2 regions of the Streptomyces sp. NPDC002520 genome follow, and region 1 is predicted to be linked to the other one. Evidence: riboswitches for the same ligand, from Rfam matches in the RefSeq annotation. Region 1 holds a riboswitch; the other holds the start of a gene.
What was found. Region 1 has a riboswitch for cobalamin ahead of ACWD5D_RS00235 (CbtB domain-containing protein). Riboswitches for the same ligand answer to the same signal wherever they lie in the genome.
Positions count from the first base shown of each region.

Region 2: linked by a shared signal. The riboswitch ahead of ACWD5D_RS33345 (ribonucleoside-diphosphate reductase subunit alpha) and the one ahead of ACWD5D_RS00235 (CbtB domain-containing protein) in region 1 are both predicted to bind cobalamin.

Region 1 is NZ_JBSFXG010000001.1:49,888-55,734, forward strand. Features, by position in the region: gene ACWD5D_RS00215 (pyrophosphohydrolase domain-containing protein) at 1-253, shown strand, start outside; gene ACWD5D_RS00220 (hypothetical protein) at 257-1,711, opposite strand; gene ACWD5D_RS00225 (MarR family winged helix-turn-helix transcriptional regulator) at 1,972-2,430, opposite strand; gene ACWD5D_RS00230 (DUF6204 family protein) at 2,484-2,843, opposite strand; cobalamin riboswitch at 2,981-3,131, shown strand; gene ACWD5D_RS00235 (CbtB domain-containing protein) at 3,167-3,388, shown strand; gene ACWD5D_RS00240 (CbtA family protein) at 3,410-4,168, shown strand; gene ACWD5D_RS00245 (histidine phosphatase family protein) at 4,287-4,871, opposite strand; gene ACWD5D_RS00250 (PP2C family protein-serine/threonine phosphatase) at 5,159-5,847, shown strand, end outside.
Region 2 is NZ_JBSFXG010000032.1:30,019-35,865, forward strand. Features, by position in the region: gene ACWD5D_RS33325 (extracellular solute-binding protein) at 1-596, opposite strand, end outside; gene ACWD5D_RS33330 (GntR family transcriptional regulator) at 1,003-1,767, shown strand; gene ACWD5D_RS33335 (DUF3311 domain-containing protein) at 1,904-2,170, shown strand; gene mctP (monocarboxylate uptake permease MctP) at 2,167-3,783, shown strand; cobalamin riboswitch at 3,933-4,076, shown strand; gene ACWD5D_RS33345 (ribonucleoside-diphosphate reductase subunit alpha) at 4,203-5,847, shown strand, end outside.

The DNA.
Region 1 (5,847 bases):
CGAGGGCCCGCTGGACCGGCTCGCCCACGAACTGGCGGACGTGGTGTACGTGGCGTACGGCACGGCGCTGGTCCACGGCATCGACCTCGACGAGGTGATCGCCGAGATCCACCGCGCCAACATGAGCAAACTCGGCCCCGACGGCCAGGTCGCCCGCCGCTCTGACGGCAAGGTCCTCAAGGGGGAGCATTACCGGGCACCGGACGTGTCGGCCGTCCTGCGCCGCCAGGGCTGGATACCTGACGGCGCCTGAGGGCTACTCCCCCAGTGAGCCGTCCGCCAGTTTCCACTCGCGGTGCAGGGAGCCCAGCGGGACGCTCCGCTCCAGCACCGGTGTGCCGAAGAGCGACAGCTGGAGCCGCAGGGTGCCCGACAGATCGACGCCGCCGTACACCTCCCAGACGCCATGCGCCGTCGCAGGGGTGTCGGTGGAGGCGGTGACCGTACCGGAGCCTTCACCGCGCAGATACGGAGCAAGATCCGCGGTGACGCCGACGCTGCCGTAGAGGCCGACCGAGGCCTCGGCGCCGAGGGCCGTTGTCACCTTCCCGCCGGTGGTCAGGGAGGCCCGTACCGGCGCACTCGTCATGTCGGCGGAGCTGACCGGTGACCACCCCTGGGCCGCGCCGAAGGTGCCGCCGGCCTTGAAGCCACCCTTGATGGCCTGCTCCACGTCGACGGTGACGTGCCCGTCGCCGTTGATCTGGACATAGCAGGTCAGGTCGAGGTTGACGACCACGGGGACCGCGCCTACCTGGAGCACGGGGTCGGCGTGCAGCTTGGCGAACGGGATCCGCAGCGGGGCGGCGGTGGCCGCCGCGCGGCCCTTCACCGCCCAGCCGGAGGTCCAGTCGCCGGACACGCCCAGGTACGCCGAGCTCGGCGCGGCGTCGGTGCCCGTGCCGTCGTAGGTGAAGTCGACCTGCGGGGCCACCTGCACGAACCCGGACACCGAGGCGGTGGCCGAGGCAGGGGCGTCCTCGGACGTCGGCACCGTGGCGCCGACGTCGAGCCGGAGGCTGCCGAGCGGCACTGTGGCGCCCTTGGGTCCGACGTGCACGTCACCCGCCTTGGACCAGGAGACCTTCACGTCGGGCAGCAGCTTGTCAACGGCGAAGGATGAGGGGTTGACCGGCACGGTGCCCTTGGCCGTGTCGTCGCCCAACACGGCGTTGAGGTCGGCCGGTTCGGTCTGCACCTCCGTGCCCTGGTCCGATTCGCCGATCACCTTGGTGACCCGGGCCAGCAGTCCGTCGGGTGCGCCGGGCGCCGGGGCGCTGGCGATGACGTCGCCCACGGCGGCCCCGTGAGGCGCGGCCGGGGAGGCGGAGGGGGCGGCGGAGGATGGAGAGGAAGGGGATGAAGGGGAGGAAGGGGAGGAAGGAGAGATGGGCGAAGTCGTTTTTCCGGCACCGCCGTTGGCGATGACGGCACGCCGGCTGCGGCTGTCGTACGAGCTGACGGTCAGCGTGGTCTTGTGCGCCCGCGTACCCGAGCCGGCCGGGCCTGCGGTGGCGGTCGCGGCCGCGTCGGGGGCCGCCGCGACGGTGAGCGAGTGGTTCTGGCCGGCGGCGTGGCCGTCGGTGGCCCGGATCTCTTTGCCGTGCCCTGCCGCGGCCCGCTCGGTATGCGGTGCGGGCGAGGAACAGCCGGCGGCGACGAGGAGAGTGGTCACGGCGAAGGCGGGCAGCAGGGCACGCCTGTGCCTCATGGGTCTGCGCAAGGTCAGTCCTGTGTGGAGTGGGGGGTGGCGAAGAAACACCACAGGCCCGTGGCGGGCGAAGAATGACCACAGGCCCGGCTACCGTGAGGTAGAACCGGTCGGTAACTCAGTGGTGAGGCATGAGCATGCCATGCCTGCGCGCACGTACCCCTCACAATCCGATCACATCTCAACGTGACCTGAAACACGGCGAGTTCAGGTCATCTTGTGGCCGGATTCCGAATGCGGCAGGGGATCGCGGCAGGGGATCATCGGGGCGGGCCACCGAGGCCGGGCAGACCAGTGCCGCCGAGGCGGGTCAGCAGGGTGGAGAGCAGTCCGATGTCCCCCTCGCCCCAGGGTGGTGCGGTGAAGAACTCGGCGGCGGTCTCCTCGGCCGTGCGCCGCATCTCCGTCAGCAGTCGCCGTCCGGTGTCGGTCAGCGAGGCGTAGGCCACGCGCGCGTCACGGGCGTCAGCCTCGCGGGTCACCAGTCCGATCCGCTCCAGGGGCGCCAGCCCTCGGGTCACCCCGGAGGCGGTCAGCCCCAGTGCCTCGGCCAGATCGACTCTGCGCATCCGGCCGCCCGGCGCCTGGCCGAGCCGCAGCAGCAGCGTGAAGTCGGCCAGGCTCACCCCGTGCAGCCCACCCAGGCTCGCGTCGAAGCGCCGTACGAGTGCGGCCTGCGCCCGCATCAGCCGCAACGACGCGTCCAGCGCGTCAGTCATTGCCGGTCATTTCCCGCTCCTCGATTCATTGCCTACTCCTTGAGTACTCAAGTTTATGCGCCCCTGATGCGCGCGTTGCGTCGCTGCCGCTTCCCCAGGGGCGCCTGCGAGAGGTCCTCGGCGCTGGAGCGGAGGTTCTTGAAGCCGTAGCCACGCTCGGTCAGCCACGCCTTCGCCGCCTCCTCGGCCCGTTCCGTCGCCTCCAGGATGTCCTCCTCTTCCTCCCCGGTGTCCGAGAAGCGGAAGACGAAGGCCGGCCGGGCGGCGATGTCGTAGCTGAGATGCCCTTCGGGCGTGTAGGCGGAGTGCAGCACGTCGTGCTCGGCGGCGTCGGCCAGCAACTCGGCCCGCTGCGCGTCGCCGAGGTCGTCGAAGGCGCCGCGGACGGTGATACGGAAGGTACGAGTACTCATCCCGCGACCTTAGGCAGAGCGTGCGTCGCGGCTCCACCGGGTTTCCGGCACCGGACGGCCCGCCTGCCGCCCGATGGGTCACCGACGGGTCACTGGCGCGAGAGCAAGATCGCGTCAGTTGGTGCGGTCTTGGCCATGCACTCGTCACGCGGTACGGTCTGTCCGATATCGACGACGGTACGACGGAAGCCGGTGAGAGCCCGGCACGGTCGCGCCACTGTGTGCGAGGCGCCCTCCAAGGGGGGTGTTTCGTGAGTCAGACCCGTGGCCGTCGTCCTGTGCACCACCGAGATGGGACGCGAACTCCCAGAGGAGGTCCTGCCATGGCGCAGACCGTCGCCCAGCCGACAGCCACCACCCCCGTCGTACCCGCCACGCTGCCGCTGAAGACCATCGCCCCGTGGGCGGTCTTCTTCGGTGTCCTGATGCTGGTCCTGCTGTACTTCGTCGGCGCCGAGCAGGGCGCCACCTCCGTGTTCAACGGCACGGATGTTCACGAGTGGCTGCACGACGGCCGCCACCTGCTCGGTTTCCCCTGCCACTGAGCCGGGGACGCCGCACCCGTCATGAACTCCGCAACGGTAAGAAATCTGCTCGTGCGGGGCATGCTCGCCGGCCTCGGTGCCGGCGTGCTCGCCCTCGGCGTCGCGTACTTCCTCGGTGAGCCGAACATCGACAGCGCGATCGGCTTCGAGGAAGCCCATGCCCACGCCCACGAGCACGAGATGGAAGTCGTCTCGCGTTCCCTGCAGTCCACCGCCGGTCTCGCCACCGGTGTCCTGGTCTACGGAGTCGCCTTCGGCGGCGTCGCCGCGCTCGCCTTCTGCGTCGCGCTCGGCCGCGTGGGCCGCTTCTCCCCGCGGGCGACCGCGCTGCTGCTGTCCGGCTGCGCTCTGCTCGCCGTCTACGTCGTGCCGTTCCTGAAGTACCCGGCCAACCCGCCGTCGGTCGGAGACCCCGACACCATCGGCAAGCGGACCGGCCTGTACTTCCTGATGATGCTGCTCAGCGTGCTGCTCGCGGTCGCCGCCACCATCCTGGGCAAGCGGCTCGCACCCCGGCTGGGCACCTGGTACGCCACCGTCGTCGCGGTGGCCGGCTTCCTCCTGGTGATCGGTCTGGCCTACGCCTTCCTTCCGGCCGTCAACGAGGTGCCGAAGGAATTCCCGGCCACCCTGCTGTGGCGGTTCCGGCTGTCGGCCCTGGCCGTCCAGGCCGTCCTCTGGGGCGGTTTCGGCCTGCTCTTCGGCGAGTTGGCCGAACGACTGCTGAACCCGAAGCCCGCGACCTCCGCGTCGGGGCGGGCGGTGCCGGCCGCGCACTGACCTTCAGGACATGAGAGAGGGCCCTCGGGGACGGATGACCGTCCGGGGGCCTTTTCACGCTCTCGGGGAACCGGCGCAGGCGCTCGTCGCCACCGGGACGGGACGCTCCGGGCACCCGTCATACGACGTCCTTCGACGCGGCGAGGACGTGCCCCACCCGCATGTTCCAGCGCCCGGACCGGCCGGTGAACTCCGTTGCCGTGAGCGGCGGGACGTCGACGCGCCAGAACGCGGACGCGGGTGCTCCCAACACGTGCGCCACCACAGCCCGTACGACCTCCGGCTCCACCACGGCGACCGTCCCTCCGTCGCCCGACCCCGCCGCTTCCCACCAACGGACGACCCGCGCGCACAACTCCCGTACCGATTCCCCGCCATGCGGTGCGGCGTCCGGGTCGGCCAGCCAGCGAGCCACCGATTCGGGCTCTTCGGCACCGACCTCCTCCAGCGTCCGCCCGCGCCACCGGCCGACGTCCAGGCCCGAGAGATCCGGCTGCTCCGAGGCGTCGAGGCCGAGTGCCGAGGCCGTCTCCCGGCAGCGCACGCTGGGGGAGGCGAAGGCGCGCCCGGCGGCGCGCAGGGACGTCGCCGCCGATCCGGCCCGCACAGCCGCACTGTCCTCGATCGAGTCACCGTCGTCGAAGCGGGCACGCCGCAGCGATGGTGTGATCGCCGGGGAGATGAGGGTGACACGGCTGGTCACGCGGTTGCTCCTTGTGGTTCGGCCGGGGTGGGCGCCGGAGCCGAGTCCGGACGACCGGCTCTGTGCGACCGGCTCTGTGCGATCGGGTTTGTGCGGACGGGTTTGTACGGACGGGTCTGTACGAACGGGTCCGTGGGATCGGATCCGCACGGCTGCGTCTGCGTCCGTACGAAGGTACGCCCGGCCCGGAGACCAGGGAGCACCGCGCCGGAGGGAACGGCCTCCCGGTTCCGCCTACGCTTGAGGTGTCCGGCGGTGCGTCCCATGCCGGAAGTCGGTGACGTTCCATGCGGTACGTGTCGGTGAGTGCGCTCAGCCATCCCGGGCTGCTCCGCGAACGGAACGAGGACAGCCTGGTGGTCGGGCCGTGGACCCTGTGCGCCACGGCGACGGAGAATCCGCAGACTCTGGTCTTCCCGATCGGGACACCCCTGGTGGTCGCCGTCGCCGACGGGCTCGGCGGGCATCCCGGCGGCGATGTGGCCAGCGCGCTGGTCGTGCGCCGTATCGCGTCGGTCGGCCCCGTTCTGAGCAGCGATGACGCTGTGCGCGACGCCCTGAACGCCTGCAACCGCGCCGTGTACGAGGCCGCCGGCGGCGAGGCGGGAGGTGCGTTCGCGGCCATGGGGACGACGGTCGCCGGTGCCGTCGTGAAGCCGGGTTCGCTGCTGGTGTTCAACGTGGGTGACAGCCGGGTCCTGAAGGCCTGCGACGACGGGCTCCGCCAGGTCAGCGTCGACGACAGCCCCCCGCTCGCTCCAGGGCAGCGCACCACGTCCATCGTCACCCAGTGCCTGGGCGGCACGCGCGCGTACCGGGCCGTCCGCCCCCATCTGACAGCCGAGCCCCTCTCGCCAGGCGCCCGCTACCTCATCTGCACCGACGGCCTGACCGATCCTGTGCCGCCGGAAGCGCTCGACGAGGTGATGCGGGAGCCCAACGACGGCCGGGCGGCCTTCCTGCTGTGGAAGGCCGC
Region 2 (5,847 bases), on a different contig from region 1:
CAGTCGCGGGTGGGCTGGTACCAGGCGTTGAACTTGGCGCCCTGCTTCTTCTGGATCTTGTCCAGGTCGCCGGTCAGTTCGGCGTAGGTCTTCGGCGTCGACTTGATGCCGGAGGCGGCGGCGATGTCCTTGCGCCAGGTGCCGACGCGGCCACCGGCGTAGTACGGCACGCCGTACGTCTTGCCCTGGTAGCTCACGGAGGCCTTGAGGCCGTCCAGCCAGGCGGCGGAGTTGTCGAACTTGGCCGGGTCGACGGGGGCGAAGGCACCCTTGACCATGTAGCCGAGCATCTCCGTGTTGCCCATCTCGACGACGTCGGGGGCCTTGTCGGTGGCGAGGACGGCGTCCAGCTTGGTGTTCTTGTCCGGCCAGCCGTAGTACTCGTGCTTGATCTTGATGCCGGGGTGCGCCTTCTGCACGGCGGCGTCGGCGGACTTCACCAGGTTGGGCCAGTTGTTCTGGGCGTCGACGGTGAGCCAGACGGTCAGCTCCTTGGCGTCCGCCCCCGCCTTGTCGTCCTTCTTGTCACTGCCACACGCCGCGATGGAGACGACCATGCCCGCGATACCGATCGCGGCTACCAGCTTGCGCTTCACGCCACCCTCCTCAGGGTTCCCACAAACCCCCTGCCTCCCCGCGGTGACCGTCAAGCCGTCGTACCGCCCGTGGGGCCGGGACTGGACCAATGGTGTAGACCAGCACGGGGAGCTTGGCCCAGACCAATAGGCCTGTCAAGGGTGTTCAAGCAGGCTCCGAAGGTCCGTGATGCGACCGAGATATGCAGGGACCTTTCATTGCTCAACCGACAGATCGGACGGACCAGTTCCGCTGAACCACTCCCACCCGGTAGGGCGATGGACTAGACCAACCGAGGGTGCGACGGTTATACAGAGGGGATCACGGAGCGTGCGGGTGAACCCCTGCCACGAAGCCGTGCCACGATGTGAGCGTGGCCGAAAGGATGTCGGTCGCTTTCGGCATCCGGAGCCGGGAAGGCAGAGCATGAGCACCGACGTCAGCAGGGCGGAGAACGAGACAGGCGCGACCGTCCGTACCGCGCGCGTGCCCAAGTACTACCGCTTGAAGAAGCATCTCCTGGACATGACGGAGACGCAGGCGCCCGGCACGCCGGTGCCGCCCGAGCGCACACTGGCCGCGGAGTTCGACACCTCGCGCACCACCGTCCGGCAGGCCCTGCAGGAACTGGTCGTCGAGGGCCGGCTCGAACGCATCCAGGGCAAGGGCACCTTCGTCGCCAAGCCGAAGGTCTCCCAGGCACTGCAACTGACCTCCTACACCGAGGACATGCGCGCCCAGGGCCTGGAGCCGACCTCGCAGCTGCTGGACATCGGCTACATCACCGCCGACGACCGGCTCGCCGAACTGCTCGACATCACCGCCGGCGGACGCGTGCTGCGCATCGAGCGGCTGCGGATGGCCAACGGCGAGCCGATGGCCATCGAGACCACCCACCTGTCCGCCAAGCGCTTCCCGGCCCTGCGCCGCTCCCTGGTGAAGTACACGTCCCTGTACACGGCGCTCGCCGAGGTCTACGACGTCCATCTCGCCGAGGCCGAGGAGATCATCGAGACCTCCCTGGCCACCCCGCGCGAGGCCGGCCTGCTCGGCACCGACGTCGGCCTGCCGATGCTGATGCTCTCCCGCCACTCCGTGGACCGCGAGGGCAAGCCGGTGGAGTGGGTGCGCTCGGTCTACCGAGGGGACCGGTACAAGTTCGTCGCCCGCCTCAAGAGGCCTGTGGACTGAGGGGAGTCGGCGTCTTCACGCCGTGCGCGCCGAATCGGCATACCGATATCCGGACGAGGTCTTTCGCTTCCACGACGCCGTCACCTAGATTGCCTGCGCATTGCACAGGTGAGCACCGAGGGGACGGAGCCGTGGCATGTCGGAAACACCTGAAGTGAGACCACCGGTGGTAACACCGGTCCGCGTCGTCATCGCCCTGTGTCTCGCCGTGCCGTTCGTGGCGATGCTGTGGGTCGGCTCGTACGCCAAGACGGACCCGACGTTCATCGGGATCCCGTTCTTCTACTGGTACCAGATGCTCTGGGTGCTGATCTCGACCGCCCTCACCATGGTCGCCCACCAGCTCTGGCAGCGTGACCAGCGTGCCCGCAGGGCCACCCGGGGCGGGGGTGCGGCGAAGTGAAGAACGGCGTCAACGGCGTCGCGCTCGGCGTCTTCATCTTCTTCTTCCTGGCCGTCACGGTCATGGGCTTCCTCGCCGCACGCTGGCGCAAGGCCGACAACGAGCACTCCCTGGACGAGTGGGGGCTCGGCGGCCGGTCCTTCGGCACCTGGATCACCTGGTTCCTGCTCGGCGGCGACCTGTACACGGCGTACACCTTCGTCGCCGTACCGGCGGCGATCTACGCGGCGGGCGCGGCCGGCTTCTTCGCGGTGCCGTACACGATCCTGGTCTACCCGCTGATCTTCACCTTCCTGCCGCGCCTGTGGTCGGTCTCGCACCGCCACGGGTACGTCACGACCTCCGACTTCGTGCGCGGACGGTTCGGCTCGAAGGGCCTGTCGCTGGCGGTGGCCGTCACCGGCATCCTCGCGACGATGCCGTACATCGCGCTCCAGCTCGTCGGCATCCAGGCCGTCCTGGACGTGATGGGCGTCGGCGGCGGGGAGAACACCAACTGGTTCGTGAAGGACCTGCCGCTGCTCATCGCCTTCGGTGTCCTCGCGGCCTACACCTACTCCTCGGGTCTGCGCGCCCCGGCCCTGATCGCGTTCGTGAAGGACACGCTGATCTACGTCGTCATCGCGGTGGCGATCATCTACATCCCGATCAAGCTGGGCGGCTTCGACGACGTCTTCGCCAAGGCCGGTCAGGCGTTCAGCCAGGTCAACCCGGCCACCGGCAAGCCGCGCGGCGCGCTCGCCCCGCCGGAGGCCGGCCAGTGGACGTACGCCACGCTGGCGCTCGGCTCGGCCCTCGCGCTGTTCATGTACCCGCACTCGATCACCGCGACCCTGTCGTCCAGGAGCCGTGAGGTGATCCGCCGCAACACCACGCTCCTGCCCCTGTACTCGCTCATGCTCGGCCTGCTGGCCCTGCTGGGCTTCATGGCGATCGCGGCCGGCGTGAACGTCACCAACGGCCAGCTGGCGATCCCGCAGCTGTTCGAGAACATGTTCCCGGACTGGTTCGCGGGCGTGGCCTTCGCGGCCATCGGCATCGGCGCCCTGGTCCCCGCGGCGATCATGTCCATCGCGGCGGCGAACCTCTTCACCCGCAACATCTACAAGGACTTCATCAAGCCGGACGCCACGCCGAAGCAGGAGGCCCAGGTCTCCAAGTTCGTCTCGCTGCTGGTGAAGGTCGGCGCCCTGGTCTTCGTCCTCACCATGGACAAGACGGTCGCCATCAACTTCCAGCTGCTGGGCGGCATCTGGATCCTGCAGACCTTCCCCGCGCTGGTCGGCGGCCTGTTCACCCGGTGGTTCCACCGCTGGGCCCTGCTCGCGGGCTGGGCGGTCGGCATGGTCTACGGCACGGTCGCCGCGTACGGGGTCGCCTCCCCGACCCAGAAGCACTTCGGCGGCTCGGCGAAGGAGATCCCCGGCATCGGCGAGATCGGCTACATCGGTCTCACGGCGTTCGTCCTGAACGTCGCCGTCACGGTGGTCCTCACCCTCGTCCTCAAGGCCGTGAAGGCCCCCGAGGGCATCGACGAGACCCGGCCGCAGGACTACACGGCGGACGCGGGCGACGCGGGCGTGGAGACGGAACTGACGGGCGCCGCCCACTAGGGCACACCCGCAGCGGGCCGCCGGGGGACGAACCCACGGCGGCCCGCTTCCTCTTGCCCGCCGTCATACACAAGTTGACACTCTGAAGCCAGCACAACACACAACAGACACAACATCTGGGGGTGCCACGACAGCCCGGCACTAGATGTATGCTCATCCTCGCTGTCGCCACAGGGGAATCCGGTGCGAATCCGGAACTGTCCCGCAACGGTGTACTTGTGCACGTCCGCCCGCACGACGGAGAGCGTCGCACAGGAGTCAGTCCGAGGACCTGTCGGCAGCGCGCACCCGGCCGCCCGGCTCGGGTGCCTTCAGACGTCCGGGCCTCGTGGAGTGGGCCGGTGGACGCGACGCCGTGCGCGCTCGTGGCTGCCCCCTGCCCTCCGCCAGGCCCTGTGCCGAGCGAGGGAGAGCCCCACGTGACCATCGCGCCAGCCGATCCGGCTTCAGCCATCCCGGCGACCGAGGCCCCGGTGGAGACCGACGGTCCCGGTGCCGCGCTGCTGCGGACCCTGACCGAGCTGACCGCCGACCTGCCCGACGCCGACCCCGGCCGGGTCGCCGCCGCCGCGCTGCGCGGCCGGTCGGCGCGGGCGGACTCCGACGTCGCCGCGGAACTGCGCGAACTCGCCACGGAGGCCGCCGCCGGCCTGATCTCCGAGGACCCCGCCTACTCGCGGCTGGCCGCCCGCCTGCTGACCCTCTCGATCCGCGCGGAGGCCGCCTCGCAGGGCGTGACCTCCTTCACCGAGTCGGTGGCCGTGGGCCATCGCGAGGGTCTCGTCGCCGACCGCACCGCCGCGTTCGTGCGGCTGCACGCCGAGCGACTGAACGCGCTGGTCGACCCGGCCGCCGACGACCGCTTCGGCTACTTCGGCCTGCGCACCCTGCACAGCCGCTACCTGCTGCGCCACCCGCTCACCCGTCAGGTGATCGAGACGCCCCAGCACTTCATGCTGCGGGTGGCGAGCGGTCTGGCCGAGGACGACACCGTGCGCGCCCTCGACGAGGTCGCCGCGCTCTACGGCCTGATGAGCCGCCTCGACTACCTGCCCTCCTCGCCCACGCTCTTCAACTCCGGTACGCGGCACCCCCAGATGTCGTCCTGCTACCTCCTCGACTCCCCGCTGGACGAGCTGGACTCCATCTACGACCGCTACCACCAGGTCGCCCGCCTCTCGAAGCACGCCGGCGGCATCGGTCTGTCGTACTCCCGCGTCCGGGCGCGCGGTTCGCTGATCCGGGGCACCAACGGGCACTCCAACGGCATCGTCCCGTTCCTGAAGACCCTCGACGCCTCGGTGGCCGCCGTGAACCAGGGCGGCCGGCGCAAGGGCGCCGCCGCGGTCTACCTGGAGACCTGGCACTCCGACATCGAGGAGTTCCTGGAGCTGCGCGACAACACCGGTGAGGACGCCCGGCGTACGCACAACCTGAACCTCGCGCACTGGATCCCGGACGAGTTCATGCGCCGGGTCAACGCCGACGGGCAGTGGTCGCTGTTCTCCCCGGCGGACGTGCCCGAGCTGGTCGACCTGTGGGGCGAGGAGTTCGACGCCGCCTACCGCAAGGCGGAGGAGGCCGGGCTCGCGAAGAAGACCATCCCGGCCCGTGACCTGTACGGCCGCATGATGCGCACCCTCGCGCAGACCGGCAACGGCTGGATGACCTTCAAGGACGCCGCCAACCGCACCGCCAACCAGACGGCCCTGCCGGGCCACGTCGTCCACTCCTCCAACCTCTGCACGGAGATCCTGGAGGTCACCGACGACGGGGAGACGGCGGTCTGCAACCTGGGCTCGGTGAACCTGGGTGCCTTCGTCGACACGGCGGCCGGCGACATCGACTGGGAGCGGCTGGACGAGACGGTCCGCACCGCCGTGACCTTCCTCGACCGCGTCGTGGACATCAACTTCTACCCGACCGAGCAGGCGGGCCGCTCCAACGCCAAGTGGCGTCCCGTGGGCCTCGGCGCGATGGGCCTGCAGGACGTCTTCTTCAAGCTGCGCCTGCCCTTCGACTCGCCGAAGGCACGGGCGCTCTCCACGCGGATCGCCGAGCGCA